Regions from separate parts of the Brenneria populi genome, predicted to be linked through region 1. Evidence: riboswitches for the same ligand, from Rfam matches in the RefSeq annotation. Region 1 holds a riboswitch; the other holds the start of a gene.
The links. Region 1 has a riboswitch for FMN ahead of ribB (3,4-dihydroxy-2-butanone-4-phosphate synthase). Riboswitches for the same ligand answer to the same signal wherever they lie in the genome.
Positions count from the first base shown of each region.

Region 2: linked by a shared signal. The riboswitch ahead of VSX58_RS15860 (class I SAM-dependent methyltransferase) and the one ahead of ribB (3,4-dihydroxy-2-butanone-4-phosphate synthase) in region 1 are both predicted to bind FMN.

Region 1 covers NZ_JAYWTM010000020.1:125,428-140,054, forward strand. The annotation lists gene fumA (class I fumarate hydratase FumA) at 1-588, shown strand, start outside; gene tehB (SAM-dependent methyltransferase TehB) at 810-1,670, shown strand; gene ribB (3,4-dihydroxy-2-butanone-4-phosphate synthase) at 1,823-2,476, opposite strand; FMN riboswitch at 2,660-2,849, opposite strand; gene VSX58_RS17140 (VirK/YbjX family protein) at 3,283-4,227, shown strand; gene ubiK (ubiquinone biosynthesis accessory factor UbiK) at 4,481-4,753, shown strand; gene yjeH (L-methionine/branched-chain amino acid transporter) at 4,801-6,060, opposite strand; gene zipA (cell division protein ZipA) at 6,224-7,159, opposite strand; gene cysZ (sulfate transporter CysZ) at 7,383-8,156, shown strand; gene cysK (cysteine synthase A) at 8,299-9,267, shown strand; gene ptsH (phosphocarrier protein Hpr) at 9,715-9,972, shown strand; gene ptsI (phosphoenolpyruvate-protein phosphotransferase PtsI) at 10,033-11,760, shown strand; gene crr (PTS glucose transporter subunit IIA) at 11,988-12,497, shown strand; gene VSX58_RS17185 (ATP-binding protein) at 12,629-14,020, opposite strand; gene VSX58_RS17190 (response regulator transcription factor) at 14,020-14,627, opposite strand, start outside.
Region 2 covers NZ_JAYWTM010000017.1:26,570-41,196, reverse strand. The annotation lists gene VSX58_RS15905 (YibL family ribosome-associated protein) at 1-99, shown strand, start outside; gene VSX58_RS15900 (methyl-accepting chemotaxis protein) at 220-2,118, opposite strand; gene sodA (superoxide dismutase [Mn]) at 2,738-3,364, opposite strand; gene fdhD (formate dehydrogenase accessory sulfurtransferase FdhD) at 3,909-4,730, opposite strand; gene exaC (acetaldehyde dehydrogenase ExaC) at 5,042-6,577, shown strand; gene VSX58_RS15880 (acyltransferase) at 6,715-7,707, shown strand; partial or broken gene VSX58_RS15875 (helix-turn-helix domain-containing protein) at 7,808-8,206, opposite strand; gene VSX58_RS15870 (DJ-1/PfpI family protein) at 8,229-8,804, opposite strand; gene argG (argininosuccinate synthase) at 9,207-10,550, shown strand; FMN riboswitch at 10,780-10,931, shown strand; gene VSX58_RS15860 (class I SAM-dependent methyltransferase) at 11,002-11,730, shown strand; gene VSX58_RS15855 (hypothetical protein) at 11,890-12,027, shown strand; gene VSX58_RS15850 (mandelate racemase/muconate lactonizing enzyme family protein) at 12,227-13,339, shown strand; gene VSX58_RS15845 (MFS transporter) at 13,509-14,627, shown strand, end outside.

The DNA.
Region 1 (14,627 bases):
GCGGGCGAAGGCGAAGCGGTCAAAATCAACCTCAACCGCCCAATGGCGGAAATCCTGCAGGAGCTGTCGAAGTATCCGGTATCGACCCGCCTCTCGCTGACCGGCACCATCATCGTCGGCCGCGATATCGCCCATGCCAAAATGAAGGAGCGCCTGGATAACGGCGAAGGTCTGCCGCAATACATCAAAGATCATCCGATCTACTACGCCGGCCCGGCGAAAACCCCCGCCGGCTACGCCTCCGGTTCGTTAGGCCCGACCACGGCCGGACGCATGGACTCTTACGTGGATCTGCTGCAGGCCAACGGCGGCAGCATGATCATGCTGGCGAAAGGCAACCGCAGCCAGCAGGTGACCGACGCCTGCCACAAACATGGCGGTTTCTATCTCGGCAGTATCGGCGGCCCGGCGGCCATTCTGGCGCAGAACAGCATCAAGAGTCTGACCTGCGTGGAGTACCCGGAGCTGGGAATGGAAGCGATCTGGAAGATTGAAGTGGAAGATTTCCCCGCCTTTATTCTGGTTGATGATAAAGGCAACGACTTCTACCAGATAATCCAATCCTCTCAATGCGCGGCATGCCGTTAAGCCCATAGCGGACCCGAAACGCCCCGGCAACGCGTCGGGCGTTTGTATCCTCAACCCTGTCTTGGCCGCCGGCCTCAACGCGGCTTCCGCGCCGGCCGCAGTAAAAAGAGTTTTCCTCACCTCTCGGCTGACGCAAATAATGCATTTTAAATACATATTTGTGGTCAGACGACTCGCCAGTTTATAAACTAGCGGCAATAAAACGGATACACGAGGTAACGATGCAAGATCTTATCTGCTATAAAAAAATGCCGCGCTGGAACAGCCATACGCTGCCGGCCGCTTTTCAGGAAAAACACAACACCCAGGAAGGAACCTGGGCCAGGCTCGTCATTCTGCGAGGAGAGATGACCTTTTCCCTGCTGGATGAAAACGGCGCTACGCTGGAAACCTTCCACTTCTCCGAACAACAGCAACCCCCGTTTATTGCACCCCAGGTATGGCACCGTATCGTTTCCTTTTCCGCCGACCTCGAATGTCAGCTGGGCTTTTTCTGCACGCCGGAAGATTTTTACGCCAAGAAATACGGGCTTTCCCGCACGCATTCCGAAGTCATTAACGCCATGCAATATATCCAGCCCGGCAAAACGCTGGACTTAGGCTGCGGCGGCGGGCGTAACGCGCTGTATCTGAATCTGCGCGGCTTTGACGTCACCGCCTACGATAAGAACGACAGCAGCATTGCCGCGTTAAACGACATCATCAAAAGCGAGGCGCTGCAGAAAATTCAGGCGCAGGTTTACAATATCAATCTGGCGGAAATCAAAGAACGCTACGATTTTATTCTCTCCACCGTGGTGTTCATGTTTCTGGATCGCCACCGCATTCCACACATTGTGCGCAATATGCAGGAACATACGACGCCGGGCGGATATAACCTGATCGTCGCCGCCATGTCGACCGAGGATTACCCCTGTCCAATCCCGTTCTCCTTTACCTTTAAAGAGGGGGAGCTGAGGAACTATTATGCCGGTTGGCAGATAATCAAATATAACGAGGAGATCGGCGAACTGCATAAAACCGACGAAAACGGCAACAGAATAAAACTGCGTTTCGCCACGCTGCTGGCAAGGAGAGCCTAAACGCGTATGGGAAGGCGTCGGCCGGGCAGGATAAAAGCGGCCGACAGATTTCTGCGCGCCATTATTGAAGAGGCGAAAGCCTGGGCTAATCGTCCAGGCCTTCGTGAATTACCGCCTTAAGATATGGCGCGTCCCCACGAGGGGAAATGACTTTAGCTGGCCTTGCGTTCCGCCGCCTGACGGTACGCCACGATATCTTCAATCGTTAATACCGGCATATTGTGCTGTTTGGCGAAGGCGATGACCTGCGGCGCGCGCGCCATGGAACCATCATCGTTGGTCAGTTCGCACAGTACGCCCGCCGGCTTCAGCCCCGCCAGCGTAGCCAAATCGACGGACGCCTCGGTGTGTCCGCCGCGGGTTAACACCCCGCCCGGCTGAGCCCGCAGCGGGAAAACGTGTCCGGGGTGGCTCAAATCGCTCGGTTTGGCGTCATCGGCGATTGCCGCGCGAATGGTAGTGATACGATCGGCGGCGGAGACCCCCGTGGTGACCCCTTCGGCCGCTTCGATCGTGATGGTGAACGCGGTCTGATAGTGGCTGGAGTTATGCTCCACCATCATAGGCAATTCCAATTGCTGACGACGCTCTTCCGTCAGGCATAGACAAACAATGCCGCTGCCGTGGCGGATCGTCAGCGCCATCTGCTCCACGGTCATGTTTTCAGCGGCAAAGACCATGTCGCCTTCGTTTTCACGGTCTTCATTGTCCAACACCAACACGCCTCGGCCTTGACGTAAGGCATCAAGCGCGTGTTCCACACGATCAAGCGGAGTGCCAAATTCAGAAAGTAATGTCTGATTCATGGTAAAAAACCTCGATGTTATTATGGATTACCAGAATCAGGGCGAGACTAAGGAGTTACCGTCACAACAAACCGCATTGCAATGGCTAAAAAATAACGCGAGTGGGTATAACTATATAATCAATATAATCAACAATCACCATCGTGCGACTACCCGATGATTATATAATTACCCGACAGGTACCGTTACTCTCTCCCGTCCGGACTCTAACCGTCGGCCCCGGAATTGCACCGGATCTGCTGACCTCACGCCGGCAAACCGAATCTTCGTCGGAAAACCAAACGGTGAGCGCTCGCGGGCTTCCAACGCGTATATAACGTCATACGGCCGGTTTACCGCCGGTGGGGAATTACACCCCGCCCTGAGAATAAGCGGGTTCACTATAGCGCCAATGAAGTAGCAGGGCAATTGATCGGCAACAAGAAATGTGATGATGACGGGGAATTATCGCCCGCCGATCCATCCTGATTTCAGCGGGCGCGCGGGCCTATCGCCGGGCGCCGCGCGTTAACCGAATCTTGATACTCTCTTCACAATACCTTGGGAAACCTCAGGCTTAATAAAGCAATAAAGAGTCTGCTGGCCGTTCGGGATGTCCACCTCGACGCAGCCAGTGTTATTTTCCTATGGATATCAATCTGATAAGCATTAACACCCCAGACCGATAAATGACGTTTAGCATCAGGCGTGGCGCTGTTTTTTCGTATCCAAACCGGCGTTTAAAGCGCCCGCGCCGTCTCGTATCGGAACATGAATGTCTTATCTCGCTATTACGTATCCTCTTGCATAAAACAAAGGTTTTTATCGTGTCTCAATTCGCGGATTCTCTCCCGGAAAACAGAATTAATAACGGCTGGCAGTTAATGACTGCGTTGATGAATGGCGACCTGATACCGAGTCAGACATGGAAAAAACTGCCTTTCCGTTTGAAGTTTCTATGTCGCTCGCTATTTAGCTGGCACCTTACCATGGGTCTCTCGGATATGCTGGCATCCAACTTTTTGATGGAGCGAATTCTGCATGCGCAACCCGACCTGCCTTGCAAACTGCACCGCCCGTACCTGACGTCAAAAATGAGCAAACTCGAAAGCTTATTGGCATTACGCGACCATTACACCCTGATAACCCAGCGCATGCCGTTGAAACTGCTGCTGGCGTGCCTAAATGAAGAACCGGCGATCCTCGGGAAAGCCGCGGATAAGCAGGGCAACGCGATCATGCTGAAAATGTCATCCAACGATAGTCTGAACAGAGAAGGGGAAATCACTTTATCGGCGTGTAACGCGAATGGCGTTATCCTGGCCAACATCACCTTTACGCTAATGAACTATTGCCTACGCCCCACGTTATTTATCGGCGGTCTGCAGGGGCCGCGCCGGGAAGTGCCGCATAGCGACATTCATGAGGCGACCAAAGCGTGTTACGGACTGTTTCCCAAACGGCTGGCGCTGGAAGGGATTTGCTCATTAGCGCACTATTTGGGCATCGAGCAAATCATCGCGGTGGACAACGGCGGCCATATCTACCAGAACTGGCGTTATCGCCATAAGAAAAAAGACGAATTACACGCCGATTATGACGAATTCTGGTCATCTATCGGCGGGCGCCAAATGGCGTCCGGGTATTTTCAGTTGCCAACGCACATTCCCCGCAAACCGATCGAAAGCATCGCGAGCAAGAAGCGCGCTGAATACCGTCGCCGTTATCAGCTCCTTGATGAACTGGAGCATGAAATGTCCAGGTGGTTTTGATAGCCCTCCCGATGAAGCGTATCAGCGCCGCGCCGGTTTTATCGCGGCGTTGTCGCATTTGTTCTCATCAGATATCGGGGATCAATGCTATGATCGTCATAACTCGGTCCGCCTGGCGAGCAAAACGTTTGGCTATTGGGCCATTCGCTGCGCCAGAACAGCACCCCCTTCACGCGATCGACTATTTTACAAAGCGATTTAGCATTACACTGAACCGCATGTTCATCAGATATAACATAATCAGGAAAGCGCCATGATTGACTCGAAGAAGATTGAACAGATCGCCCGTCAGGTGCATGAGTCCATGCCGAAAGGCATCCGGGAACTGGGCGACGATGTGGAGAAAAAAATTCGTCAGGTATTACAGGCGCAATTCAGCCGTCTTGATTTAGTCACTCGCGAAGAGTTTGACGTACAGACTCAGGTACTGCTGCGCACCCGTGAGAAAATCGCCCGCCTGGAGCAGCGCCTGACCGAATTGGAAGCGAAATCCGCTGACGCCGAGAAGCCGGCGGACGACGAATGAGCCTCATCGTCATCGACGCCGCCGGCCGCCGCCGGCGTGGTCTTGAATTAATGCAAATGCAGCGCCGGCCGCGTTTGTCTACGCGGCAGAAAAACCCAAAGCAGCGCCAGCATAATGAGCGCGTAAAGCGATTTCCAGCCAATCATCAATAACAGCGCGCAGCAAAGCAGGCTGCCGATCATCGCCATCGCTCTGGCGCGCCCTTTCAGCAAACGCCATCCCGACAGCATGCACAGCAGATAAATCGAAACGAAAACCCCGTTCGCATAGACGATAAGCTGTTCAAGCGGCAGTTTTAGCCAGTGAATCAACAGACAGCTCGCCACGCAACTCGCCACCACCACAGAGAGCGCATTGGCCGGCGCCTGACCGGCGGAGAGCTTAGCCAGCGCGCTGCCCTCCGGCGCCTGCGACCATACCAGCCGGGCGAACCCCTGCGTATAAATATTCATCGAAGCAAAACAGGCCAGATATCCGACGCTACAGGCGATCCACAGCCCCCAGTCGCCGAACAGTCGCACGACGACACGCGGCAGAGACGACGTCGCGCCCCAGTCTTCCCCGTAGGCATGAAAATGCAGCACGGCAACGGTGCATCCCCAATAAACCGCGCCGGCCACCAACATGCCTATCAGCAAAGCCCGGGGGAAATCGCGCTCAGGGGAGCGAAACTCGGCCGCCATATGGGCGAAAGCCTCCAAACCGACAAAACACCAGAACATCACCGCCAGCGAACTAAAGGTATCCGGCCAGGAGATCGCGCTGATAGCCGGCAGGTCGATATGGGTCGGGCTAATGCCTCCGCGCCACCAGATGGCGATCACCAGCCCCACCACCAGCACGGCAATAATGAACTGAATATTGCCGCTCGCACCTGCGCTGCGCATTCCCAGCAGCCATATGCCGCCAAGCGTCAGTAATTGCACCAGCAACAGCTCATGCGGGCCCCAGCCGAACGCCGCCTGCCAGAAACCGGCGGCGATCTGTAACGCGGCGGGCAAACCGAGCGGAATAACCGACAAAAATAACCAGCCGCTGACCCGCGCCAGGCGAGGGCCAAACGCCAGGGAGACAAAATGGGCGGTTCCGCCGGCATTGGGAAAATGCTGCCCCAGCGCCGCAAACCCGATAGCGATGGGAAAAACCAAAAGAATCATCAGGGGCCAGGCCCACAAACTATCCTGCTGGGCAATTTGAGCGACCAGCGCCGGTACGGCGAAAACCCCGGTTCCCAGCAATGAGGTTGAAAGTAAACCCACGCCTTGAATCATCCCCAGATTCTGTTTTAACCCTGTTGCTTCACTCACGGCTATTAACCCTATTTCCCACTATTTCGCTATCACCGACAATCGGTGGGTAACCCATAAAATAAAAAATCGCCGGCGACGGCCCAAAGAGGACGGGCTGTTCGCGATCGCCATAAAAAAAGCCTCCCAAAACGGAGGCTTTCAAACAACGATTCGTCCCGTGTCAGCTATTGGCCTTCATCACATCTCGAATGCGCGCTTTATAGGATTCGACTTTCTGCGGCGTCATCATTCTGCGTTCGTCGTCAAGCACAACGCCGCCGACATCATCCGCAATACGCTGCGCCGATTGCAGCATAAGTTTGAAGTTCTGACCGGCATCGCCATAAGAAGGCACCATCATAAACATGGATACACCGGGCGTGGTGAAATCCGACATTTCATCCGGATTAAACGAACCCGGCTTCACCATGTTGGCCAGGCTGAACAATACCGGGCCGGCGCCAGCCGGATTGACGTGACGATGGAAAATATTCATTTCCCCGAACTGGAAACCCGACTGCAGCACGCTTTGCAGCAACAGTTCGCCGCCGATAACGCCGCCCTGATGAGCGGCGACATGCAGAACCAAAACCGCTTCTTTCGACTGTGCGTTCTGCTCGGTTTCCGGCGCAGAAGAGGCGGTCGAAGACGCTTTATCCTCCGGCTCATCATCCGCAGACAGGGGAGCATCGGAAAGTATCGACGTTTCTTGTGGCGGCATATCCAGCTTAGGTTCAGCGCTTCTGGGGCGCCCGCCGCCTTGCATCTGGGAACGCGGGGAATCAACCGGGGTGACTTCGTCCAGCAGCGGATCGTATGACGGCTCTGATTGCGCGGATGTCGGTCCAAACGGCGACTTGGCTCCCTCGCTATTCGATCCATAGCTGCCCAGCGGAGGCTCGTTCTGCGGACGCCCGCTCTTCACGCGGACTTCGCCGACACCTTCATCAAGCTCCTCAAGCGGGGTTTCATCGCGCTCTTTTTTCAAACGCTTGACCGGACGATCGCGAAAAAGGGACGAACGCTCTTTACGACTCGTCCACAAGCCGTGCAGTAACAGCGCTATTATAGCGATCGCGCCAACGACGATTAATATCAGACGCAAGTCCTGCATCATTGCTATCCCAATTGTTCCAATACATTGCCACCACGGCAAAGACTTATATACCACTAACTCTATTTGCCTGCGTACACAAGTGCAAGTCTGCGCGCTACTTTATGACAATAAAGATAGATATAACGCATTTTTTTGCTGTTTTTTCATCCAAATGCAGACTGGTCAGTATAAAATCATCCCGATATGATGCAGCCATGCATAAACAACAGAGAACCCTGACTTCATGCCTTATTTAAAACCGGTTGATAAGCCGCGCAGCGGTATTCACTATTTCCTCGAAGGTTGGCGTTTGATTTCGCTGCCCGGCATCCGCCGTTTCGTTATTCTGCCTCTATTGGTCAACATTGTGCTGATGGGCGGCGCCTTCTGGTGGCTCTTCACGCGCCTCGGCGACTGGATCCCGCAGGCCATGAGCCATATTCCGACGTGGCTCCAGTGGCTTAGCTATCTTATCTGGCCGATTGCCGTACTATCTATTTTATTGATTTTCGGTTATTTTTTCAGCACCATCGCCAACTTCATCGCGGCGCCGTTCAATGGCCTGCTGGCTGAACAATTGGAGGCGCGGCTGACCGGCCAGTCGTTGCCCGACAGCGGTATTCTGGACATTGCCAAAGATACTCCGCGCATTATGAAGCGGGAAGTGCAGAAGCTGGTTTATTACCTGCCGCGCGCCGTCGTTCTACTTTTACTCTATTTTATACCGGGCGTCGGACAGACCATCGCGCCCGTGCTGTGGTTCCTGTTCAGCGCCTGGATGCTGGCGATTCAGTATTGCGACTACCCTTTTGATAACCACAAAGTCAGCTTCCCCGCCATGCGTCAGGCATTGCGCCGGCATAAAGTGACCAACCTGCAGTTTGGCGCGTTGATTAGCCTGTTTACGCTGGTTCCGTTTTTAAATTTGGTCATTATGCCCGTGGCGGTTTGCGGCGCGACGGCGCTATGGGCCGAGCGTTACCGCACGCTTTCCGCCGTGCGGCCGAAGCAGCGGTGAGAGCCGCGCCAATGTTTCACCTTGTAATGAAAACTTATTTCTTAAGAACATAACGATATAGCAATTCTTTACTTCACTGCCGGAGGCGAACGAGTATTCTCTCTATGTTCGCAAAAATTTCATACAGTTATAAGGACGGGCTATGAGCAAGATCTACGAAGACAATTCTTTTACAATCGGCCATACGCCGCTGGTTCGCCTGAACCGTATCGGCAACGGACGCATTCTGGCTAAGGTCGAATCCCGCAATCCCAGCTTCAGCGTTAAATGCCGTATCGGCTCCAATCTTATCTGGGATGCGGAAAAACGCGGAGTGCTGAAAAAAGGTGTCGAACTGGTCGAGCCTACCAGCGGTAATACCGGTATCGCTTTAGCCTACGTGGCCGCTGCCCGTGGTTATAAACTGACGCTGACCATGCCCGAAACCATGAGTATCGAACGGCGCAAACTGCTGAAGGCGCTGGGCGCTAAACTGGTGCTCACCGAAGGCGCGAAGGGCATGAAAGGCGCCATCGCCAAGGCGGAAGAGATTGTCGCCAGCGATCCCGAACGCTATCTGCTGCTACAACAGTTCAGCAACCCCGCCAACCCGGAAATTCACGAAAAAACCACCGGACCGGAAATCTGGGAAGATACCGACGGCGCCGTTGACGTCTTTATCGCCGGGGTCGGCACCGGCGGTACGCTGACCGGGGTAAGCCGCTATATCAAGAATACCAAGGGTAAAGCCATCACCAGCGTGGCGGTGGAGCCGGCGGACTCTCCGGTTATCAGCCAGGCGCTGGCGGGCGAGGAGATAAAACCCGGCCCGCATAAGATTCAGGGGATCGGCGCCGGCTTCATTCCGGATAACCTCGATCTCAAGCTGATTGACCGCGTAGAAAAGATTACTAACGAAGAGGCCATCAGTACGGCTCGTCGCCTAATGGAAGAAGAGGGCATTCTGGCAGGCATCTCTTCAGGCGCCGCGGTTGCCGCCGCGCTGAATCTGCTGAAAGAGAAAGAGTTTGAAGGTAAAACCATCGTGGTTATCCTGCCCTCTTCCGGTGAACGTTACCTGAGCACGGCGCTCTTCGCAGACCTCTTTACCGAGCAAGAATTGCAGCAATAAGGTTACCGCGCCCTTACGGCGCCAGGTAAACCGGATGTTAAAAAAGCACCTGTTCAGGTGCTTTTTTAGATGCATTTTTGTGGCGTAGTTCAAACTTTCCATCATATGTGGATTGCTTTTCTGGCTTAAGTCTAGTATTTAACCGAACAATTATTTCGATGCGTGAAATTAATAACCGCCGAGAATGACTCTTCGCTGAATCGATTTAAACGACGCGGCGATGGTTGTATCGTCATTTTGCTATCCGGTTCAAAGAATGATTTAGATTCAAGAACCAGATGATGTTTGGTGGTATTTTATTCAGGAAATACTTTTGCGTTTCCTTGCCGCATCCCGGCCTGCCCCTGTAACATAAATCAGGAGCTAACCACACAGGCTAAAGTTCAGCGTATGCGCTAAACTTTAGCTCCACAACGTCAATCTAATCCATAAGTTGGGGAAAACAGAATGTTCCAGCAAGAAGTGACCATTACCGCACCGAACGGCCTGCACACTCGTCCTGCTGCTCAGTTTGTCAAAGAAGCCAAAGGCTTCACTTCAGAAATCACCGTAACGTCCAACGGTAAAAGCGCCAGCGCGAAAAGTCTGTTCAAGTTGCAGACGCTCGGCTTGACTCAGGGTACGGTGGTGACTATCGCCGCAGAGGGCGAAGACGAACAGAAAGCTGTAGAACATCTGGTAAAACTAATGGCTGAGCTTGAGTAATAGACAAGCCTTACGGACAAGCCTTTATTAGTGGACATCAGAATCGAGTAAGGTAGGGTTATGATTTCAGGCATATTAGTATCACCGGGTATCGCTTTTGGTAAGGCACTTTTGCTGAAAGAAGATGAAATAGTCATCAACCGGAAAAAAATCTCTGCTGACCAGGTAGAGCACGAAGTTGAACGTTTTCTGACTGGCAGGGCCAAGGCCTCGAAACAGCTGGAAGCCATCAAGATCAAAGCGGGTGAAACGCTTGGCGCTGAGAAAGAAGCCATCTTCGAAGGCCACATCATGTTGCTGGAAGATGAAGAGTTCGAGCAGGAAATCATAGCCCTGATTAAAGAAGAGCATGCTTCTGCCGACGCGGCTGCGTTTTCGGTTATTGAAAACCAGGCTAAAGCGCTTGAAGAACTTGACGACGAATATCTGAAAGAGCGCGCGGCGGACATGCGCGACATCGGCAAACGTCTGCTGAAAAACATTCTGGGCATGACGATTATCGATCTGGGCGAAATTCAGGATGAAGTCATTCTGGTCGCCGCCGATCTCACGCCGTCCGAAACCGCCCAGTTGAATCTGAAAAAGGTTCTGGGCTTTATCACCGATTTCGGCGGCCGGACGTCCCACACCTCCATTATGGCCCGCTCATTGGAAATCCCGGCCATCGTCGGCACCACCAATGCCACCAAACAAATCCAAAACGGCGACTTCCTGATTCTGGACGCGGTCAACAACAAAATCTATCAGAATCCATCGGCCGAAGTTATCGACGAATTAAAAGCCGTTCAGGAAAGATACGATACGGAAAAGCATGAGCTCGCCAAACTGAAAGACCTGCCGGCAATCTCGCTGGACGGCCATCAGGTGGAAGTTTGCGCCAATATCGGAACCGTGCGTGATGTCGCCGGCGCTGAGCGTAACGGCGCAGAAGGCGTCGGCCTGTATCGTACAGAATTCCTGTTTATGGATCGCGACGCTCTGCCGACGGAAGAAGAGCAGTTCCAGGCTTATAAGGCCGTGGCCGAGGCCGTTGGCGCCCAGGCCGTTATCGTGCGTACCATGGACATCGGCGGCGACAAAGACCTGCCGTATATGAACCTGCCCAAGGAAGAGAACCCATTCCTTGGCTGGCGTGCGATTCGCATCTGCCTGGACCGTAAAGAAATTCTTCACGCCCAGCTGCGCGCCATTCTGCGCGCCTCCGTATTCGGCAAGCTGCGCATCATGTTCCCGATGATCATCTCCGTTGAAGAAGTGAAGACGCTGAAAGCCGAGCTGGAAATGCTGAAGGCGCAGCTGAGAGAAGAAGGTAAAGCGTTCGACGAATCCATTGAAGTGGGCGTGATGGTTGAAACGCCGGCGGCGGCGGCCATCGCCCATCATTTAGCGAAGGAAGTTGACTTCTTTAGTATTGGGACAAACGACTTAACCCAGTATACTCTGGCAGTTGATCGGGGTAATGAGCTGATTTCTCATCTCTATAACCCGATGTCCCCAGCAGTATTGACCCTGATTAAACAGGTGATTGACGCATCCCATGCCGAAGGTAAGTGGACAGGAATGTGTGGTGAGCTCGCTGGTGACGAACGTGCTACACTACTGTTATTGGGAATGGGTCTGGACGAATTCAGTATGAGTGCGATCTCTATCCCACGCATCAAGAAAATTATTCGTAATGCGAATTACGAAGATGCGAAGGCGCTGGCGGAACAGGCGTTAGCCCAACCGACTGCGCAAGAGTTGAGCAACTTGGTGAGCCGCTTTATTAAAGAAAAAACGCTCTGCTGAGTCCGCGCTGCCCTGAATAATTCAAGTTGCGGGAAGACGGCGACGTAACGAATCCCTGGGAGCCTACTCAAGTAAGCGACCGGGGTGATGGCAAATCTGCCGAGAGCGGATTTGAGCGTCGCCTTCGGCGGCCCCACTGGGGCGAGCAACAAAGCCGATGCACGTGCGGCTTGAAGCATGACGGGTAATACTGACGCTGGCCCAATATTAACGCTTAGGAGAAGATCATGGGTTTGTTCGATAAATTGAAATCTCTGGTTTCGGATGATAAGAAAGACACCGGCAGCATTGAAATCATCGCGCCGTTGTCTGGCGAAATCGTCAATATTGAAGATGTTCCTGATGTCGTGTTTGCTGAGAAGATCGTAGGCGACGGCATCGCCATTAAACCTACGGGCAACAAAATCGTCGCTCCGGTAGATGGCACTATCGGTAAAATTTTTGAAACCAACCATGCTTTTTCTATCGAATCGGATAGCGGTATTGAATTGTTCGTTCACTTCGGCATCGACACCGTCGAACTGAAGGGCGAAGGCTTCAAGCGCATCGCCGAAGAAGGCCAGCGTGTGAAGAAAGGCGATCTTATCATTGAGTTTGACCTGCCGCTGCTGGAAGAAAAAGCCAAGTCTACGTTGACCCCCGTGGTTATCTCCAATATGGATGAAATCAAAGACATGACTAAGCTGAGCGGCACCGTTGTCGTTGGCGAAACGCCGGTTATCCGTATCAAGAAATAAATCGCATCGTCATCGATGATTTGAAAAACGGCACCTGACGGTGCCGTTTCTATTTTCTCAGTCGGCGGCATTCCCCGCCCAACTCAGCCGCGATATCGTCTGGCCAAGCGTTCATTCACGCGCGGCATAGCTCACTGCCAACGCGGAATGCACAGGCAGATAATCAATCCGCCCTGCGCGCCGTTTTCGGCTTCGATATGTCCGCCGTGGGCCAGCACCACTTTACGGGCGATAGCCAGCCCCAGGCCGTACCCTTTACCGGAAACCGGCGATTCGATGCGAACGAAGGGGTCAAATATGCTGGATAACTTCCTTTTATCCACCCCCGGCCCCTGATCGGCGACGCGTATCGTCCACTCTTTTTCATCGCCTTTCAGCGAAACATAAACTTTCTGAGCCCGGGAGGAAAAACGTAACGCATTACGGACAATATTGTCGATCGCCCGGCGCATCAGTTCCGCATTCCCTTTAACCGTGTGATCCAGATTTTCATCCGCCTCAAACAGGATATCAACGCCGGGAACCTGCGCCTCGTAGCGCGCGTCATTGACCACCGCTTTCACCAGCCCCAGCAAATCAAAATACTCCTCGTCCATGCTGGCGTTCTGAGTGCGCGATAGCGCCAGCAGTTCGCCAATCATCTTGTCCATACGCGCGGCTTCGCGCTCTATCCGCAGCAGCGAACTTTCCGTATTGGCGCTATTTTGATGAGCCAAACCGATCGCCAGCTGTAATCGCGCCAGCGGCGAACGCAGTTCGTGAGACACATCGTGCAGCAACTGTTCCCTGCTGCTGACGAGTATATCCAGCCGTTCGACCATCGCGTCAAAATCGCGAGCGACCTCGCTGATTTCATCATGACGCCTGCGCATCAGCGGCAACAGACGCACCGCGAGATCGCCTTGAGCCACGCGTCCGAAGCCCGCGCGCAGTTGATCAAGCGGGCGGGCCAGGTTCCAAGCCAGCAGCCAGCTGAAAAGCAACCCGCAAAAACCGCCGATCAGGAACAACGGCATAGGTATATTGAGAATTTCCCGCGGTCCGCCATGAGGACGAAACTCGCCGCGCAACGGGACGATATCGTAACGCACCTGATACCACTCGCCCTGAGGTCCCTGAACCTGCTTTAGCAGGCTGGCCGGCGCAAACCCATCAGGTTCGCGGCGATCACGAGGCGGACGCTCGGGATCCGGCCGGTCGGCGGGAACCGGAGCGAATTCGGCCAGATTCCCTATTTCCCGCTCGGATAACGGCTGCGCCGAAGTGGTTACCGAAAGATAGCGCCGATCCTTTTCAGGCCATTGCGCCGCCAAGGCATTCCATTCGGCCAGCCCGCCATGCCGCAACACGGCCGACGCAACGCCCGACTGCATCGAGGCAATATGCGCGACAGCCATCTCCTCCATCGATTTATGCGGTTGGCCGTACAAAGAAAACGCCAGCCATAAGAGCTGCGAGATGATGATAAAGGTCAGCCAGAATCCCAGCAGTATTTTCCAGAAAAGCCGTCCGCGTATCATCATTAACGAATCCGGTATCCCACGCTGCGCACGGTTTCGATGGTCATCGTGTTGCCCTCCAGCGCGCTGAGTTTCTGACGAATATTGCTGATGTGAACATCCACGCTGCGATCGTAAGCCTCACGCCGGCGCCCGAGGCACTTTTCCGACAGCTCGTCTTTTGAAACAACCCGTTCCGGAGAGCGCAACAGCAACTCCAGCAGGTTAAACTCGGAGGCGGTGAGATCAAAAGCCTGCCCCCGCCACTCGCTGCTGCGGGTCGCCGGATTAAGCGCCAGATCGCCATATGAGGCTACGCTATCGTCTTGCTCTTTGCTCGGACGATCGTCGTAACGGCGCAGCACCGCTCTGAGGCGGGCGACCAGTTCGCGGGGATAGCAAGGCTTCGGCATATAGTCATCGGCACCCATCTCCAGCCCGATAACGCGGTCGATATTGTCCCCTTTCGCCGTCAGCATAATCACCGGCAGCTGTTGATTTTTTCTGATCTGACGCAGTACATCGATACCGCTCATGTCGGGCAGCATGATATCCAGGATAATCGCGGTGTATTCTCCCGACATCGCCCCTTCTATCCCCTCTTTGCCGGTCAATGCTCTTGAGGTAACAA
Region 2 (14,627 bases), on a different contig from region 1:
AAAAGCGTCCGCGGACTGGTGGTGGTGCACCCCATGACGGCGCTGGGGCGCGAAATGGGGTTAAAAGAGATGATGGGCTACGCGCCGAAACCCTTTTAAGCCGCCGGTGCGGCACTGAGCGGCAGGCTATCCGCTTCTTTTCCGTTATCCCCGCCGGCGATTCCCGCCTTAGCGGGAATAACCAATTAAAGCGCGGGAGTGCGCCGGCGGCAGCGGACGTTACCGCTTGTCGTTCAGCTGTAGCGACGGGCGGGAGAGCGCGATGCCGGACGGCGTGTCGTCGTCCTGCGTGCCTGACAGACGAAATACGGACACCGCCTGTTTCAGCAGCGCGGCCTGCTCTTCCAGCGAATCCGCCGCCGCGGAGGATTGCTCGACCAGCGCGGCGTTTTGCTGGGTGGTGCTGTCCATCTCCACGATCGCCTGATTGATCTGCGTAATTCCCCGGCTCTGTTCGTCCGAAGCGGTGGCGATCTCACTCATAATGCTGTGCACCTGAGTCACCGAAGCGACGATATCGTTCATCGTTTTACCCGCGTTGCCGACCAGTACCGCCCCGTTGCTCACTTGTTCGACGGATTCGGCGATCAGGCTGGCGATCTCTTTGGCGGCCTGGGAGCTGCGTTGCGCCAGATTGCGCACTTCGCTGGCGACCACGGCGAATCCCCGCCCTTGCTCGCCCGCGCGGGCGGCTTCAACGGCGGCGTTCAGGGCCAGGATATTGGTCTGGAAAGCGATGCCGTTAATCACGGAGGTGATATCCGCGATACGCCGGGAGCTGTGCTCGATATCGGTCATGGTTTTCACCACGTTATTCACCTGCTCGCCGCCCTGTTGCGCCGTTTGGGAGGCGCTGAGCACCAGCGTATTGGCGTGGTGCGCATTGTCCGCGTTTTGTTTTACCGTGGCGGTCAACTGCTCCATGCTGGCGGCGGTTTGCTCAACGGCGGCGGCCTGCTGCTCGGTCCGGGAGGAGAGATCGGTGTTGCCGGCGACGATCTCCCTGGAAGCGGTGAAGATCTGGCTTACGCCGACGCGGATCTCATCGATCATGTTATGCAGGTTGGCGTTCATCTTCGACATGGCGCTGATGAGCTGGCCCAGTTCATCACGGCGGGTGGTATTGATGGTCATGGTGAGATCGCCGGTGGCGATACGTTCGGCCATATCCAGCGTATTGTGCAGCGGCGTCGTAATCTGGCGTGAGATAAACCAGGAAACCAGCAACCCGAGCAGAAGCGTAATCAGCGCGGTGATGCCCATCTGGATCTCGGAGCTGCGGATATCATGCTGGGTAAGCCGTAGCTGTTCGTTAAGCAGGGACTCGATGATCTGGTTGAGCCGATCGGCGATAGTCCGCATCTGCTGCGCTTCGGCCATCTCTTCCTGATAGGCGGGAATATACGCCATCGCGCGCCCTTGATAAACGCTCATCGTGCCGAGGACCGGCGTAAGCGTCTCCTTCTGCTGCGCCGACAGATCCGGGTGCTGGTGCAGCGCGTTCAGCGCGGTTTGCGCCTCTTTAATCGCGGCGGCGAGTTTTTCCTGCGCCTCCTCATCGCGCGACAGCAATAAGCCGCGCACGTGGTAGCGTACGGCCATCAATTTATAATTAAGATCGGAAAGCAGCAATTGCAGCGCCGGCGTGGCGTAGTCCGTAATGAGCTGTGCGCCCAGTTGTTTTAATGGTTCTTCCGTTTCGGAAAGATTCCAGCTTTTCCTGACGCTATCTTTTTTATTAATCGCCTCGATATAGCTCTGCTGCTTTTGCCGATATTCGGCAATCATACTTTCTATCTGAGGAAATTTGGCGCTGATGTTTTCCGGCCAGCTTTTTTCTTTGGCATGAGCGATATAGGTGTTGATCTTATCAATGCTGACATTGTTTTGCTGTATATCTTCGGGATTATAAGTTGTGCTATAGCGTACGCGATAATATTTGGCCTGGTTAATTTCGTTATTGATATTATTACTTAAATTTACCTTATCAATACTTTCTTTTAGCTCTTCGATATGCATGACGCCTGCGCCGGCAATAATAACCGTCATTATTAAGACCAGGAAGAAACCTAAGCCTAATTTTTTACCGACGTTGATATCTTCAAATTTTATCGCCATTTTTTTCTTCCATTATCTTATAAACAGAATACATCCTCCGGCGCCCGCATCACATTTCATACCGCCGACCATGGAAAGCTGCGCCATTAAGATGTCGTGTGAAGTACAACGTATCGGCATATACCCTAAATAATTCGAGTTGCAGGACAAAAACGCCAAAGCGTTTTTGAACAGCGCTTGCGGCGGCCCCAACGGGGCGAGCCCCACGGATGGGGTGAGTAATAAAGCCAACGAACAGGCAACTTGAAGTATGACGGGTATCAAAATCATACGATAAAGTCACGTACGAATTATCGGCAATAAGCAATAAAGCTTTAACATTTCGGATGGCCGCGCGGCGGGGGAAATAGGCGGTAAAACAGCGCCGGGAGCGCTTTTCAACGTCGCGTGCAGGGCGTCGGGCTGGGGGCGCAGGATAAAAAACCGGAATAACGGCTAATGCCGGTCGTTTAAATATCGAGGTAGACGGAGCAACCACCGGGGTGAGGCATCCCTGCGGGAACCTCCCCCGGTGTTTCCCCTAAAAATCGGCTTAAGTGATCCGCCGTTTGGAATAACGGCTCGTTATTCCGGTTGTGCGTTACGTCGGATTAGCGCGGGCGGCTCTCCGGCGCGCGGATTATTTTTTCGCTTCAGCAAAGCGTTTCGCGGCTTCGTCCCAGTTCACTACGCTCCAGAACGCCTTGATGTAGTCAGGACGGCGGTTCTGGTATTTCAGGTAGTATGCGTGTTCCCACACGTCCAGAGCGACGATCGGGTAGCCGGAAGCGCCGGAAATGGCTTCGCCCATCAGCGGGCTATCCTGGTTGGCCGTGGAAACCACCGCCAGTTTGCCGTCATCTTTCAATACCAGCCAGGCCCAGCCGGAGCCGAAACGCGTGGCCGCGGCCTGCTCGAATTTCTCTTTGAAAGCGTCGACGCTGCCGAAATCGCGCTCGATGGCGGCTTTCAGATCGCCGGTCAGCGTGGTGCCAAGCTTCAGGCCTTTCCAGAACAGGCTGTGGTTGGCGTGTCCGCCGACGTTGTTACGCAAAGCGGTTTTTTTCTCCGCCGGCACTTTATCCAATTGCGCGATCACTTCCTCTGGAGGCAGTTTGGCGAACTCAGGCAGGGATTCCAGCGCTGCATTAGCGTTATTGACGTAGGTCTGATGGTGCTTGGAGTGATGAATTTCCATCGTTTGTTTGTCGAAATGAGGCTCCAGCGCGTCATAAGCATAGGGCAGGGATGGTAGTGAATAACTCATGTTTAGCATCTCCGTGGTTGTAGTACCGAAATGTTGTAGTACTGAAAAGCGGTATCGTACACAATTATTCTAGTACACAAAATATTGCGGCACTGCTTTTGTTAGCGCCGCGTAAGAATTAGGTTCATTATAGTTAATTAAATGATATTGAAAATGATTATTCTTGTTTGAAAACGATCCGACCGGTCGCTTTAGGCCCATATAACAGGCGCTTATGGGGGGCCGCGGTGAGATAAAAACAAATTAATCTAAGTCATGCTCGATAAGACTAAGCGCCGTTCCGCGTTTGCCGACAAAGTCCGATGAGCGGCGGTAATGGATGGCTCGTAAAGACGCTGCACGCGCCCGATGCGCCACCGGCTTTCGCGGCGTCCTGCCGCTCACCTCAGCGCGATTTTTTACGCGAAGGGAAAAACAATATACTGTTATTTATGGCGATTGATTAAATAACGTTTAATTATTTTCTGGGGATTCGTCAGCCTTTCTGGGTCGTCGCAAGCGACGTTCAAAGGCGTTCTCTACGCGCTTGCCTCTGGCGCGGACATTATTCGCGCAGCCGCTGCGGATGGGTATAGACGGTGGCGCGCCCCGGACGGCAAAAGCCCACCAGCGTCAAATTGCAGCGCGCGGCGACCTCGACGGCCAGTGAGGTGGCGGCGGAAACCGCAAACAGGATCTCGACGCCGCACATGGCGGACTTCTGCACCATCTCATAGCTGGCCCGGCTGGAAACCAGCGCGGCGCCTTGCCGCCATGGATTTTTCGCCCGCATGCCGAGCAGCTTGTCCAGCGCGACGTGGCGCCCGACATCTTCGCAGCCGCCGGCCAGCAAGCCCTCCGGCGTGATCCAGGCCGCGGCATGGGTACAGCCCGTCAGCCGGCCCACCTGCTGTACGTTTTCCAACTGCGCCAGCGCAGACTCAAGACGGCTGAGCGAGAAGGTTTGGCTAAAGGGCAGGGGGGAGACGGGCTTGCCGATCTCCGCCAGCTGCTCCACGCCGCAGACGCCGCAGCCGGTACGGCCATCCATCGCCCGGCGCCGCGCTTTTAAGCCGGAAAAACGGCGGCTGGACAGCTCGATTTGCACTTCAATGCCGTTGCATACCGGTTGAACGTCAATGCCGTAAATCTCCTGCGGCGACGCAATGATGCCCTCCGACAGCGAAAAGCCCAGCGCGAAGAGCTCAAGATCTTTCGGCGACGACATCATCACCACGTGCGAAATACCGTTATAGACCAGCGCCACCGGTACTTCCTCCGCCAGCCAGTCGGTCTGCGGCTGCGCCAGCGTCCCCTGATGGCTGACGGCATGCCGGCGCGCGCCCGGCGGCAACGCTATCGTTTGCGGATTAACAACGTCTTTCACCTGGAATTCCTATGAGTCGTAAGTCAATGTCGCTGATTTATCCCGCTATTATTTCACCGCCTCCCGGCCGATGCGAACTTTTCTCTGAAAACAGCGATCGCGTCCGGATTCGGGTTGTCGATTTGTTTTATTTTGGTTGTAAAAATGTGATTTGCTTCGAAGAGTTAAGATTCTCTTTTGCCGGGCGCTGTCATAAACGCCCATCGCTGGTTACGATTTAACCATGTTCTCTGACTGACGTTCGTTTGCGCCTTGCCCCCCTGTTTCCACCGCGGCTCCGCCGCGTACCAGACCGCGAGAAGGAGATTGAAATGGCCTATGACATCGCTGAAAGCCGGGCGACGACCGGTGAATATGACGCGCTTAATCTGAAAAAACGCTACGACAACTTTATCGGGGGCGCCTGGGTTCCGCCCGAGGGGGGACAGTATTTCGTCAACCTGACGCCGGTCACCGGCCAGCCTCTGTGCGAAGTCGCCAGCTCCACCTCTCGGGATGTCGATCATGCGCTGGATGCGGCCCATCAGGCGAAAGCCGAATGGGGGGGAATGTCGGTGCAACAGCGCGCGCTGTTGCTGAACCGTATCGCCGACAGAATGGAGCAAAACCTTGAACGGCTGGCCGCGGTGGAAACCTGGGATAACGGGAAACCCATTCGAGAAACCCGCGGCGCGGATGTCCCGCTGGCGATCGATCACTTCCGCTATTTTGCCGCCTGCATACGTTCCCAGGAGGGGGCGATCAGTGAAATCGACGGCGATACCGTCGCCTACCATTTCCATGAGCCGCTGGGGGTCGTCGGCCAGATTATTCCCTGGAACTTCCCGCTGTTGATGGCCTGCTGGAAGATGGCGCCCGCGCTGGCGGCGGGCAACTGCATCGTGCTGAAACCCGCCAAGCTGACGCCGATGTCGGTTCTGGTTCTGATGGAGCTGATTCAGGATATCCTGCCGCCGGGCGTCGTCAACGTGGTGAACGGTTCGGGCAGCGATATCGGCGAATATCTGGCTACCTCGAAACGCATCGCCAAGGTGGCGTTTACCGGTTCGACGGAAGTGGGCCAGCAAATCATGGGCTATGCGGCCCGGAACGTGACGCCGGTTACGCTGGAACTGGGCGGCAAGTCGCCCAATATCTTCTTCGCGGACGTCATGGATAAAGAGGACAGCTTCTTTGACAAAGTGCTGGAAGGGTTCACGCTGTTCGCCTTTAATCAGGGGGAGGTCTGTACCTGCCCGAGCCGGGCGCTGGTGCAGGAGTCAATCTACGAGCGCTTTATGGAGCGGGCGATTAAGCGCGTTGAAGCTATTCGCATCGGCCATCCGCTGGACGCCAAAACCATGATGGGCGCTCAGGTGTCCGCCGGGCAGCTGGATACCATTCTCAACTACATCGACATCGGTAAGCAGGAGGGGGCCCGGGTGCTGACCGGTGGACGCCGCAAAGAGATGCCGAGCGAACTGGCGCAGGGATATTATCTGGAGCCCACCATCCTGTTTGGCAAAAACAGCATGCGCGTCTTCCAGGAAGAGATCTTCGGGCCGGTGCTGGCGGTGACGACCTTCAAAACCATGGATGATGCGCTGGAGATCGCCAATGATACCGAATACGGCCTCGGCGCGGGCGTGTGGAGCCGCAACGGCAGCGTCGCCTACCGGATGGGGCGCGGCATTCAGGCCGGCCGCGTCTGGACCAACTGCTACCATGCCTACCCGGCGCACGCGGCGTTCGGCGGCTACAAGCAGTCGGGCATCGGGCGTGAAAACCACAAGATGATGCTGGAGCATTACCAGCAAACCAAGTGCCTGCTGGTGAGCTACTCGGAGAAGCCGCTGGGATTGTTCTGATCGATATCGCGTCTCCGCCATGCCCGCGCAGGCGGGCATCTCCGGCGACATTCCCGTATTCAACCCATTCCCCATTGTGTGGTTTATCCACACGTCTTACCCTGTGCGATATCTTTTGTCTCGCCAAGAGGTTATGCATGAGCGGTAAGATCGTCTGGATTGATAATCTGCGGGCGGTGGCCTGTATGATGGTGGTGCTGATCCATAGCACCGCCTATTACATCACCGCCGGCGGCGCGCCGGGCGATACGCACTGGGATGTGGCGAATGTTCTCAACTCCGCCTCGCGGGTGTGCGTGCCGCTGTTCTTTATGATTTCGGGGTATCTGTTTTTCGGCGCGCGCAGCGCGCAGAAAAAACATTTCCTGCGCATCGGCCTATGCATTCTGTTTTATAGCGCGGTTTCCCTGATTTATATGGCGCTGCTAACGCCCATCAACCCGCTGAACGCCGCCAGATATTTCCTGCAAAAACCGATTTTTTACCACCTGTGGTTTTTCTATGCCATCGCCGTGGTCTATCTGCTCTCGCCGTTAATTAATGTTAAGCCCGTATCGGGCAGGTATCTGGCGATCTTCATTGTGGCGCTGGCGGTGGTTGCCAACCCGAATACCGGGCGGGTTGATTTTGCCGGCGTGAAGCTATTGCCGGTCAATCTCTATGTTTACGGCGATACCTTTTACTATTTGCTGTACGCGCTGATCGGACGGGCGCTGGGCATGCTGGAGATTCCCCGCCAGGGGGCGATCGCCGCGATTCCGGCGTTTATTGCGTGCGTGCTGCTGGTGGCGATGGGAACAAAGCATCACTCGATAATGAGCGATAATTTCAACCAAACGTTTTACATCTACTGCGGTCCGCTGGTTTTTCTGGCGGCGGTCAGCCTGCTGATGGCGTTTAAACGCTACCTGAATCATCGGGTATTGCCCGGGCTGGCCCTGATATCGCGCCACTCCCTGGCGATTTACGGTTTCCATGCGCTGATTATTCACTATCTGCGCACCCACGGTATGAGCGTCGAATCCTGTCCGGTGCTGGATATCTTCTACATCTTCAGCGCCGCGTTGCTCGGCAGCCTGCTGCTGTCGATGGCGTTGCGGAAAATCGATAGCCGGCGTCTGGTCAGCTAAGGACGCCGCCGGTTATTCGTCATGCCGTGTCCGGCGCAGCAGCGCGCGGCGTAACTGGCGGGCGGAGGAGAACCCCGCCATCAGGGCTAACGCCGATCGTTTAAGCATCGAGATACTCGGGGCGACCACCGGGGTGAGGTGTCCCTACGGGAACCTCCCCCGGTGTTTCCCCTAAAAACCGGCTTAAGTGAACGGCATTAGCCATCAGGGCGGATTTTTCCAGCCCGATACCCTGTTGCAAACGTTGTTGCGCTATTGCAATGCGTAGCCGCTCATGATATTCGCGCACGCTGATGCCCAGATGTTCACGGAAAAGGCGCGTGAGGTGACGGCTGCTGACGTGTACTTTGTCCGCAACGGCGGATAGCGTCCACGCGGCTTCCGGTTCAGCAGACATGATGTCCTGCGCCCGGTGAATAACCGGATGCAGATGATTACGGTGCTGTAGCCACGGCGAAAGCTGGGCGTCGCTGCCGGCGCGGCGGAAATAGACCACCATCACGCCGCGCTGAAGAGGAAATTTACTCCGGCGCGCGCCAGTAGTCGTAATCGATATGTTCAACCTGGAAGTTGGCGTTTTCCTTATCCCCCGTCAGGCGATAGGCGATAGTAAAGGCGAAATCAAAAGCGACGCCCAGTCCCTTACCGCTGATCAGGTTGCCGTCTTCGACGACTTTCTCGTTAACGTAGATCCCGTCGGCAACGTTTTGCCACAGTTCGCCGGAACAGACATAACGCCGGCCTTTCAATAAATGGTTGCCGCCCAGCACGCGCGCCGCCGCGGAGCAAATCGGGCAGATCAGCCGATTGGCTTCATCATGGCGCCGAATAAACTCCACCACCAGCGGGTTCGCCGCCAGGTTAACCGTTCCCTGCGGGCCGCCGGGAATGATCACCGCATCGAACAGCGCATCCCGATTTCTTTCCAGCAGATCGTCGGCGAACATACGAATATTGTGGTAACTGCGCAGCTCCAGCCTGTCGTCGCAGGACAGCATGGCGACATCTATTTTCATGCGGTGCAGTACGTCAATCACCATAATCGCTTCCGCTTCTTCAAAACCAGGGGCCAGCAGAATGGCGACTTTCTTAGACATAACATCTCCAGCAATATACAGAGGGAGCAGGGAGGATAGCAGAGAATGCCAAATAAAATGAAACGATGTTTTGTTTTTGCGGGAAGGGTCGAGTAACCCGCCTTTAGCGCTTAGCTTGTTGATGAAATCGCGTTATACTTGATCACTTGGGCGCAAACCGAGCGCGGATTTTTTTGCTTAAAGCACCACTCTTCTCTTCCTGTGCCGGCAAAAAGATGATTAAATTATCACTCACTTATTTTGCATAAATATGCATTTATTGGGAGTATGGTTTTGCCGATAGGACGCGCCGGACTCCTCCGCCGTTCGGTGAAGTCATGGCCTCTCATCAATGTATTGCGTAACATATCAGGGTGTGGCTGCTAGCTTCTATCCATCGATCTTCGAGCAGGGATTTTATTTATGACAACGATTCTCAAACATCTTCCGGTCGGTCAGCGTATTGGTATTGCGTTTTCCGGTGGTCTGGATACCAGCGCCGCGCTGCTTTGGATGCGCCAAAAAGGCGCGGTCCCCTATGCTTATACCGCGAATCTGGGTCAGCCGGATGAGGATGATTACGATGAGATCCCTCGCCGCGCGATGGAATACGGCGCTGAAAACGCCCGCTTGATCGACTGCCGTAAACAGCTGGTTGCGGAAGGCATCGCGGCGATTCAGTGCGGCGCTTTCCATAACACCACCGCCGGCGTCACCTACTTTAATACTACCCCGCTGGGGCGCGCGGTAACCGGCACCATGCTGGTCGCCGCCATGAAAGAGGACGGCGTTAACATCTGGGGCGACGGCAGCACCTATAAAGGCAACGATATCGAGCGTTTCTATCGTTACGGTCTGCTGACCAACGCCGAGCTGCAGATCTACAAACCCTGGCTGGATACCGACTTTATCGATGAGCTGGGCGGCCGTCAGGAGATGTCCGAATTTATGGCGCAGGCCGGTTTTGATTACAAAATGTCGGCCGAAAAAGCCTATTCCACCGACTCCAATATGCTGGGCGCGACGCACGAAGCCAAAGATCTGGAGTTCCTGAATTCCAGCGTCAAAATCGTTAACCCGATCATGGGCGTTAAATTCTGGGATGAAAACGTTAAAATCGCGGCGGAAGAGGTCACGGTGCGTTTTGATCGCGGCCATCCGGTGGCGCTGAACGGCAAAACTTTCGCCGATGACGTCGAACTGATGATGGAGGCCAACCGCATCGGCGGGCGTCACGGTCTGGGCATGAGCGATCAAATTGAAAACCGGATTATCGAAGCGAAGAGCCGCGGCATTTACGAAGCGCCGGGAATGGCGTTGCTGCATATCGCCTATGAGCGTCTGCTGACCGGTATTCACAACGAAGATACCATCGAACAGTACCACGCCAATGGCCGCCAGCTGGGCCGCTTCCTCTATCAGGGCCGCTGGTTCGATTCTCAGGCGCTGATGCTGCGCGACTCTTCCCAGCGTTGGATCGCCAGCGCCATCACTGGCGAAGTTACGCTGGAACTGCGCCGCGGCAACGACTACTCGATTATGAATACCGTTTCCGACAATCTGACCTACAAGCCGGAACGTCTGACGATGGAAAAAGGCGACTCCGTCTTCTCGCCGGACGATCGCATCGGTCAGTTGACCATGCGTAACCTGGATATCACCGATACCCGGGAAAAATTGTTCAATTATGCGAACACCGGGCTGCTCTCTTCTTCCAAGGCCGGCGTACCGCAGGTTGAGCAGCTGCAGGACAAAAGCAAAAAATAGTCCACGGTGGCTCGACGACTAACCGATGTGCAGGCCCGGCGGCGTTCTTCGTTGCCGGGTTTTTTTATGAAAAGCGTTAAGCTCCGGGAAGGGCGCGGCCGGCAGATGGCGCCGCCCGCGTCCGCCAAAGCACGCCGGCGCGCATCATCGCGGATTGTTCGATTGAGCCGGCGTTATTCATCCGGTTTGTCGCAAATCATGAAAAATATGACGCAACGCTCTATTTTATAGTGGTCTTCAGGGCGGGGTGAAATTCCCCACCGGCGGTAATCAGACCATGGTGCTGAAAGCCCGCGAGCGCTTCGGATTCATTTCTGAAGGTCAGCAGATCTGGTGGAATTCCAGAGCCGACGGTGATAGTCCGGATGAAAGAAGAGCGACCGAAACGTATTCGGCCGGCAGACTATGCCCTGAAACGCTGACAATTATGTTTATTTGAGGAGCGTTTCATATGAGTAAGCCGCAAAATATTTATGATGACCCCGTTTTTTTTGAGCAATATAAATCTCTTCGTAGAAACGATACCGGTCTCAACGGCGATCTGGAAGTTCCCGCGCTGCGCGCGTTATTGCCCGATCTTCACGGCGCCTGCGTATTGGACCTGGGCAGCGGTTTCGGCGATTTTTCCCGCTATGCGCGCCAGCTCGGCGCCAAACGCGTTACCGGCGTTGAGGTTTCGCGGAAAATGTTAGCGGAAGCGCAAAGATTGACCCATGACGACCATATTAATTATATCAATGCGGCCATAGAGGCGTTTAACTTTGACAACGATCGCTACCATCTTGTCGCGTCATCGCTGGCGCTTCACTATATAAATGATTTTAGCCAGCTCTGCCGCCGCGTATTCTCCAGTCTAAAAAAAGGCGGTTATTTTATTTTCAGCGTCGAACATCCTCTATGCACCGCCTGGCCCGTCGGTTGGCTAGGGGCGGATGAGAATTTATTTTGGCCCGTGCGCGATTATTATGACGAATCATTAAGGCATACGAAGTGGTTCGTCGATGACGTGGTTAAATACCATCGCACTACGCAAACATACCTTTCTGATTTAATTGATTGCGGGTTTAACATATGCGCGTTTAAAGAGCCGCAACCGCTGCCCGAAGCGGTAAAAAAACGGCCGGAACTGGCCGTGCATAATATGAGGCCGCCGTTTTTAATGATTAGCGCCAGAAAATAGCCGTCGCTGTCTATACGCCATCCCGAATTGCTTAGGATGGCGTTTTTATTTTTCTATAAATCGGGTCACGCCTCTTTATTGTCCGTTTTTTGTCTTTTAAAGCATTCGCTTATCGCCGCAAGGGTCGCCTGAACGCGGCCCGCGGACCAGACGTCCGGATTGACCACCAGCCAGATGTCGGCGCGTCTGATCTTTTCCCTGTCGGCGGCGCCGTTGACGCTGCTGATGGCGCTATCGGCGCTGGTTCATCTACTGCTGGCGCTGGTGATTGCCTTTGCGCTGAGTATTCATGATTGAGCGCTCTAGCGGGGGCGTCGGCTCGTGAATCGCACCATGCAGCGGCGGCCGCCGCGCCGCCATTAAGCGCGATCCAGTTCAAATAATTGATTAAAAATCTCCAACGCGAAGTGATGTGTATACCGTTTGACAGCTATGGCCAATGGCCATTGTTAGATTGCGGTTATCGGCCCGTATCACTTTACTATTGGGATGAATAATGAAGATTACTAAAATTACGACATTTATCATGCACGTACCGGTAACCAAAAATATTATTGGCGACTCCACACATAAAATTACCCACTGGGGTATGCCGGGCGTGATGATTGAAACCGCATGCGGCCTGGTGGGATATGGATATACCGGAACGCACGCCGACATAACGACCGATAGGCTGATCGCCACCATCATCAGCGACGTATTCGGTCCGATGCTGATTGGCGAGGATGCTGATGAGGTCCGCCATTTGCATCGTAAACTGCTACGCAGTTCGACCAATATTTGGGTCGGCCGGGGCGGATTAATGCAAATGGCGCTTTCCGCTATCGATATCGCCTTATGGGATGTAAAAGCCAAACGGGCGGAGCAGCCGCTGTGGCGGCTGTTCGGCGGTTCAAAAGACGCGCGGGTGTCGGCGTATAACACCGACTGCGGCTGGCTGGTGCGGGATACGCCGGAACTGGTGGATGACTGCAAGAAAATGATTTTCGAAGAGGGCTTTAACGCCATCAAAATGAAGATCGGCAAGCCGAACCCGCGCGAAGATTTAAAACGCATCGAGGCGGTAAGAGCGGCCGTCGGCGATGACGTCAATCTGATGGTAGACGCCAACGGCAAATGGGATATCAGTACCGCCAAACAGTATGGCGCGCGTTTGGCCGACTTCGACATCACCTGGTTTGAAGAGCCGATGTGGCACGATGACGTCGCCAGCCACCGCCAGCTTGCCGAACACATTGATACGCCGATTGCGCTGGGGGAATTATTGTACCATCAGGATGCCTTCAAAGAGTTTGTGCTGGCCGGCGCGGTCGACTATCTGCAGCCCGACGCCACGCGCTGCGGCGGCCTGACCGCGGTCTGGGAAATCGCCGATCTGGGGATGGCCTTCAACCTACCGGTGACGCCGCATCATGGGGATATGATGCAGGCGCAACTGCATCTGGTCATGGCGCACCCCGCCTGTTCGCTGCTGGAGTTCATTCCGTGGACGCTGGACTGCTTCGTCGACCCGGTTGAGGTTAAAGACGGCGAGTATAGCGTGCCGACCGCGCCCGGCGCGGGCACCACGCTGCGTCGGGATGCGCTGGAGCGCTTTAGCGTCAAATAAAACAACAGAAAAGATCGGACTGCTGACAAACCTATCGTCCTTTATCGCCGCTCACCGGACTTTGTCAGCAAGCTCAAGATCAATACGCTTTCATTTCTTATGACGACTGACCCGGGCAGATTATCGCCCGGGCGGGTCAGGGTCATACTTAATATTCGTGAGGTAAGTCATGTCCACCCCTACCGATGTTGATTTATCGCAGGCCATTAGCAAATCCATACGCCGCATTATTCCAATGGTGACATTGATGTTTATTCTGGCGTATCTCGACCGTTCTAATATCGGCTTCGCCAAACAGGAGTTTCAGTTAGATACCGGGCTTAGCGACGCGGCCTACGCTTTCGGCGCCGGTATCTTTTTTATCGGCTATGCGCTGTTCGAAGTGCCCAGCAACATTTTACTGTACCGGGTCGGCGCGCGCGTCTGGCTGGCAAGGATTATGATCACCTGGGGGCTGGTTTCCGCCGCCATGATGTTCGCCCATACCGAAGGGGTTTTCATCTTCCTGCGTTTTCTGCTCGGCGTTAGCGAGGCCGGCTTTTTCCCTGGCGTTATTCTTTACCTGACCTTCTGGTTTCCGCAGCATATCCGCGCCAGAGTCACCGGTTATTTCCTGTTCGGCGCGCCGCTGGCTTTTATCATCGGCGGGCCGCTGTCCGGTTCGCTGCTCTCTCTTGAAGGGACATCGCTGGCTTTCGGTTTACGCGGCTGGCAGCTGATGTTTGTCGTCGAAGGGCTGCTGGCTTCGTTTGTCGGCGTCTGGGTTCTGTTCTATCTGGACGATCGCCCGGTGGACGCCGACTGGCTGACGAAACGGGAAAAAGAGGCGTTGAGGCGCACCCTGGATCAGGAAGAGCAGGTTAAATTGTCGCACGGGCCGAAAGGCGTGTGGCAGGCGCTGCTGGATATCCGCGTGCTCTATCTGTGCCTGATCTGGTTTACCGTTCAAATTTGCGGCTACGGCATCTATTTCTTCCTGCCGACGCAAATCGCCACGCTGCTGGGGAGTAAGGTGGGGCTGCTGGTGGGATTCGTCACGGCGATTCCCCCGCTCTGCGCCGCCATCGCGGTTTACTGCGTACCGCGTATCTCCGAAAAATTGCAGGAGCGCCGCATCGTCGCTGCGCTGACCTTTATGCTGGGTTCGCTGGGCATTGCGGTGTCGGGGCTGGCGGACAGCGTTCCCATTGTGGCTATCGCCGCGCTGTGCGTCGCCGCGGCCGGTCATCTGGCGATGCAGCCGCTCTACTGGACATTCCCGTCCTCTTATCTCGGCGGCGCGGCGGCG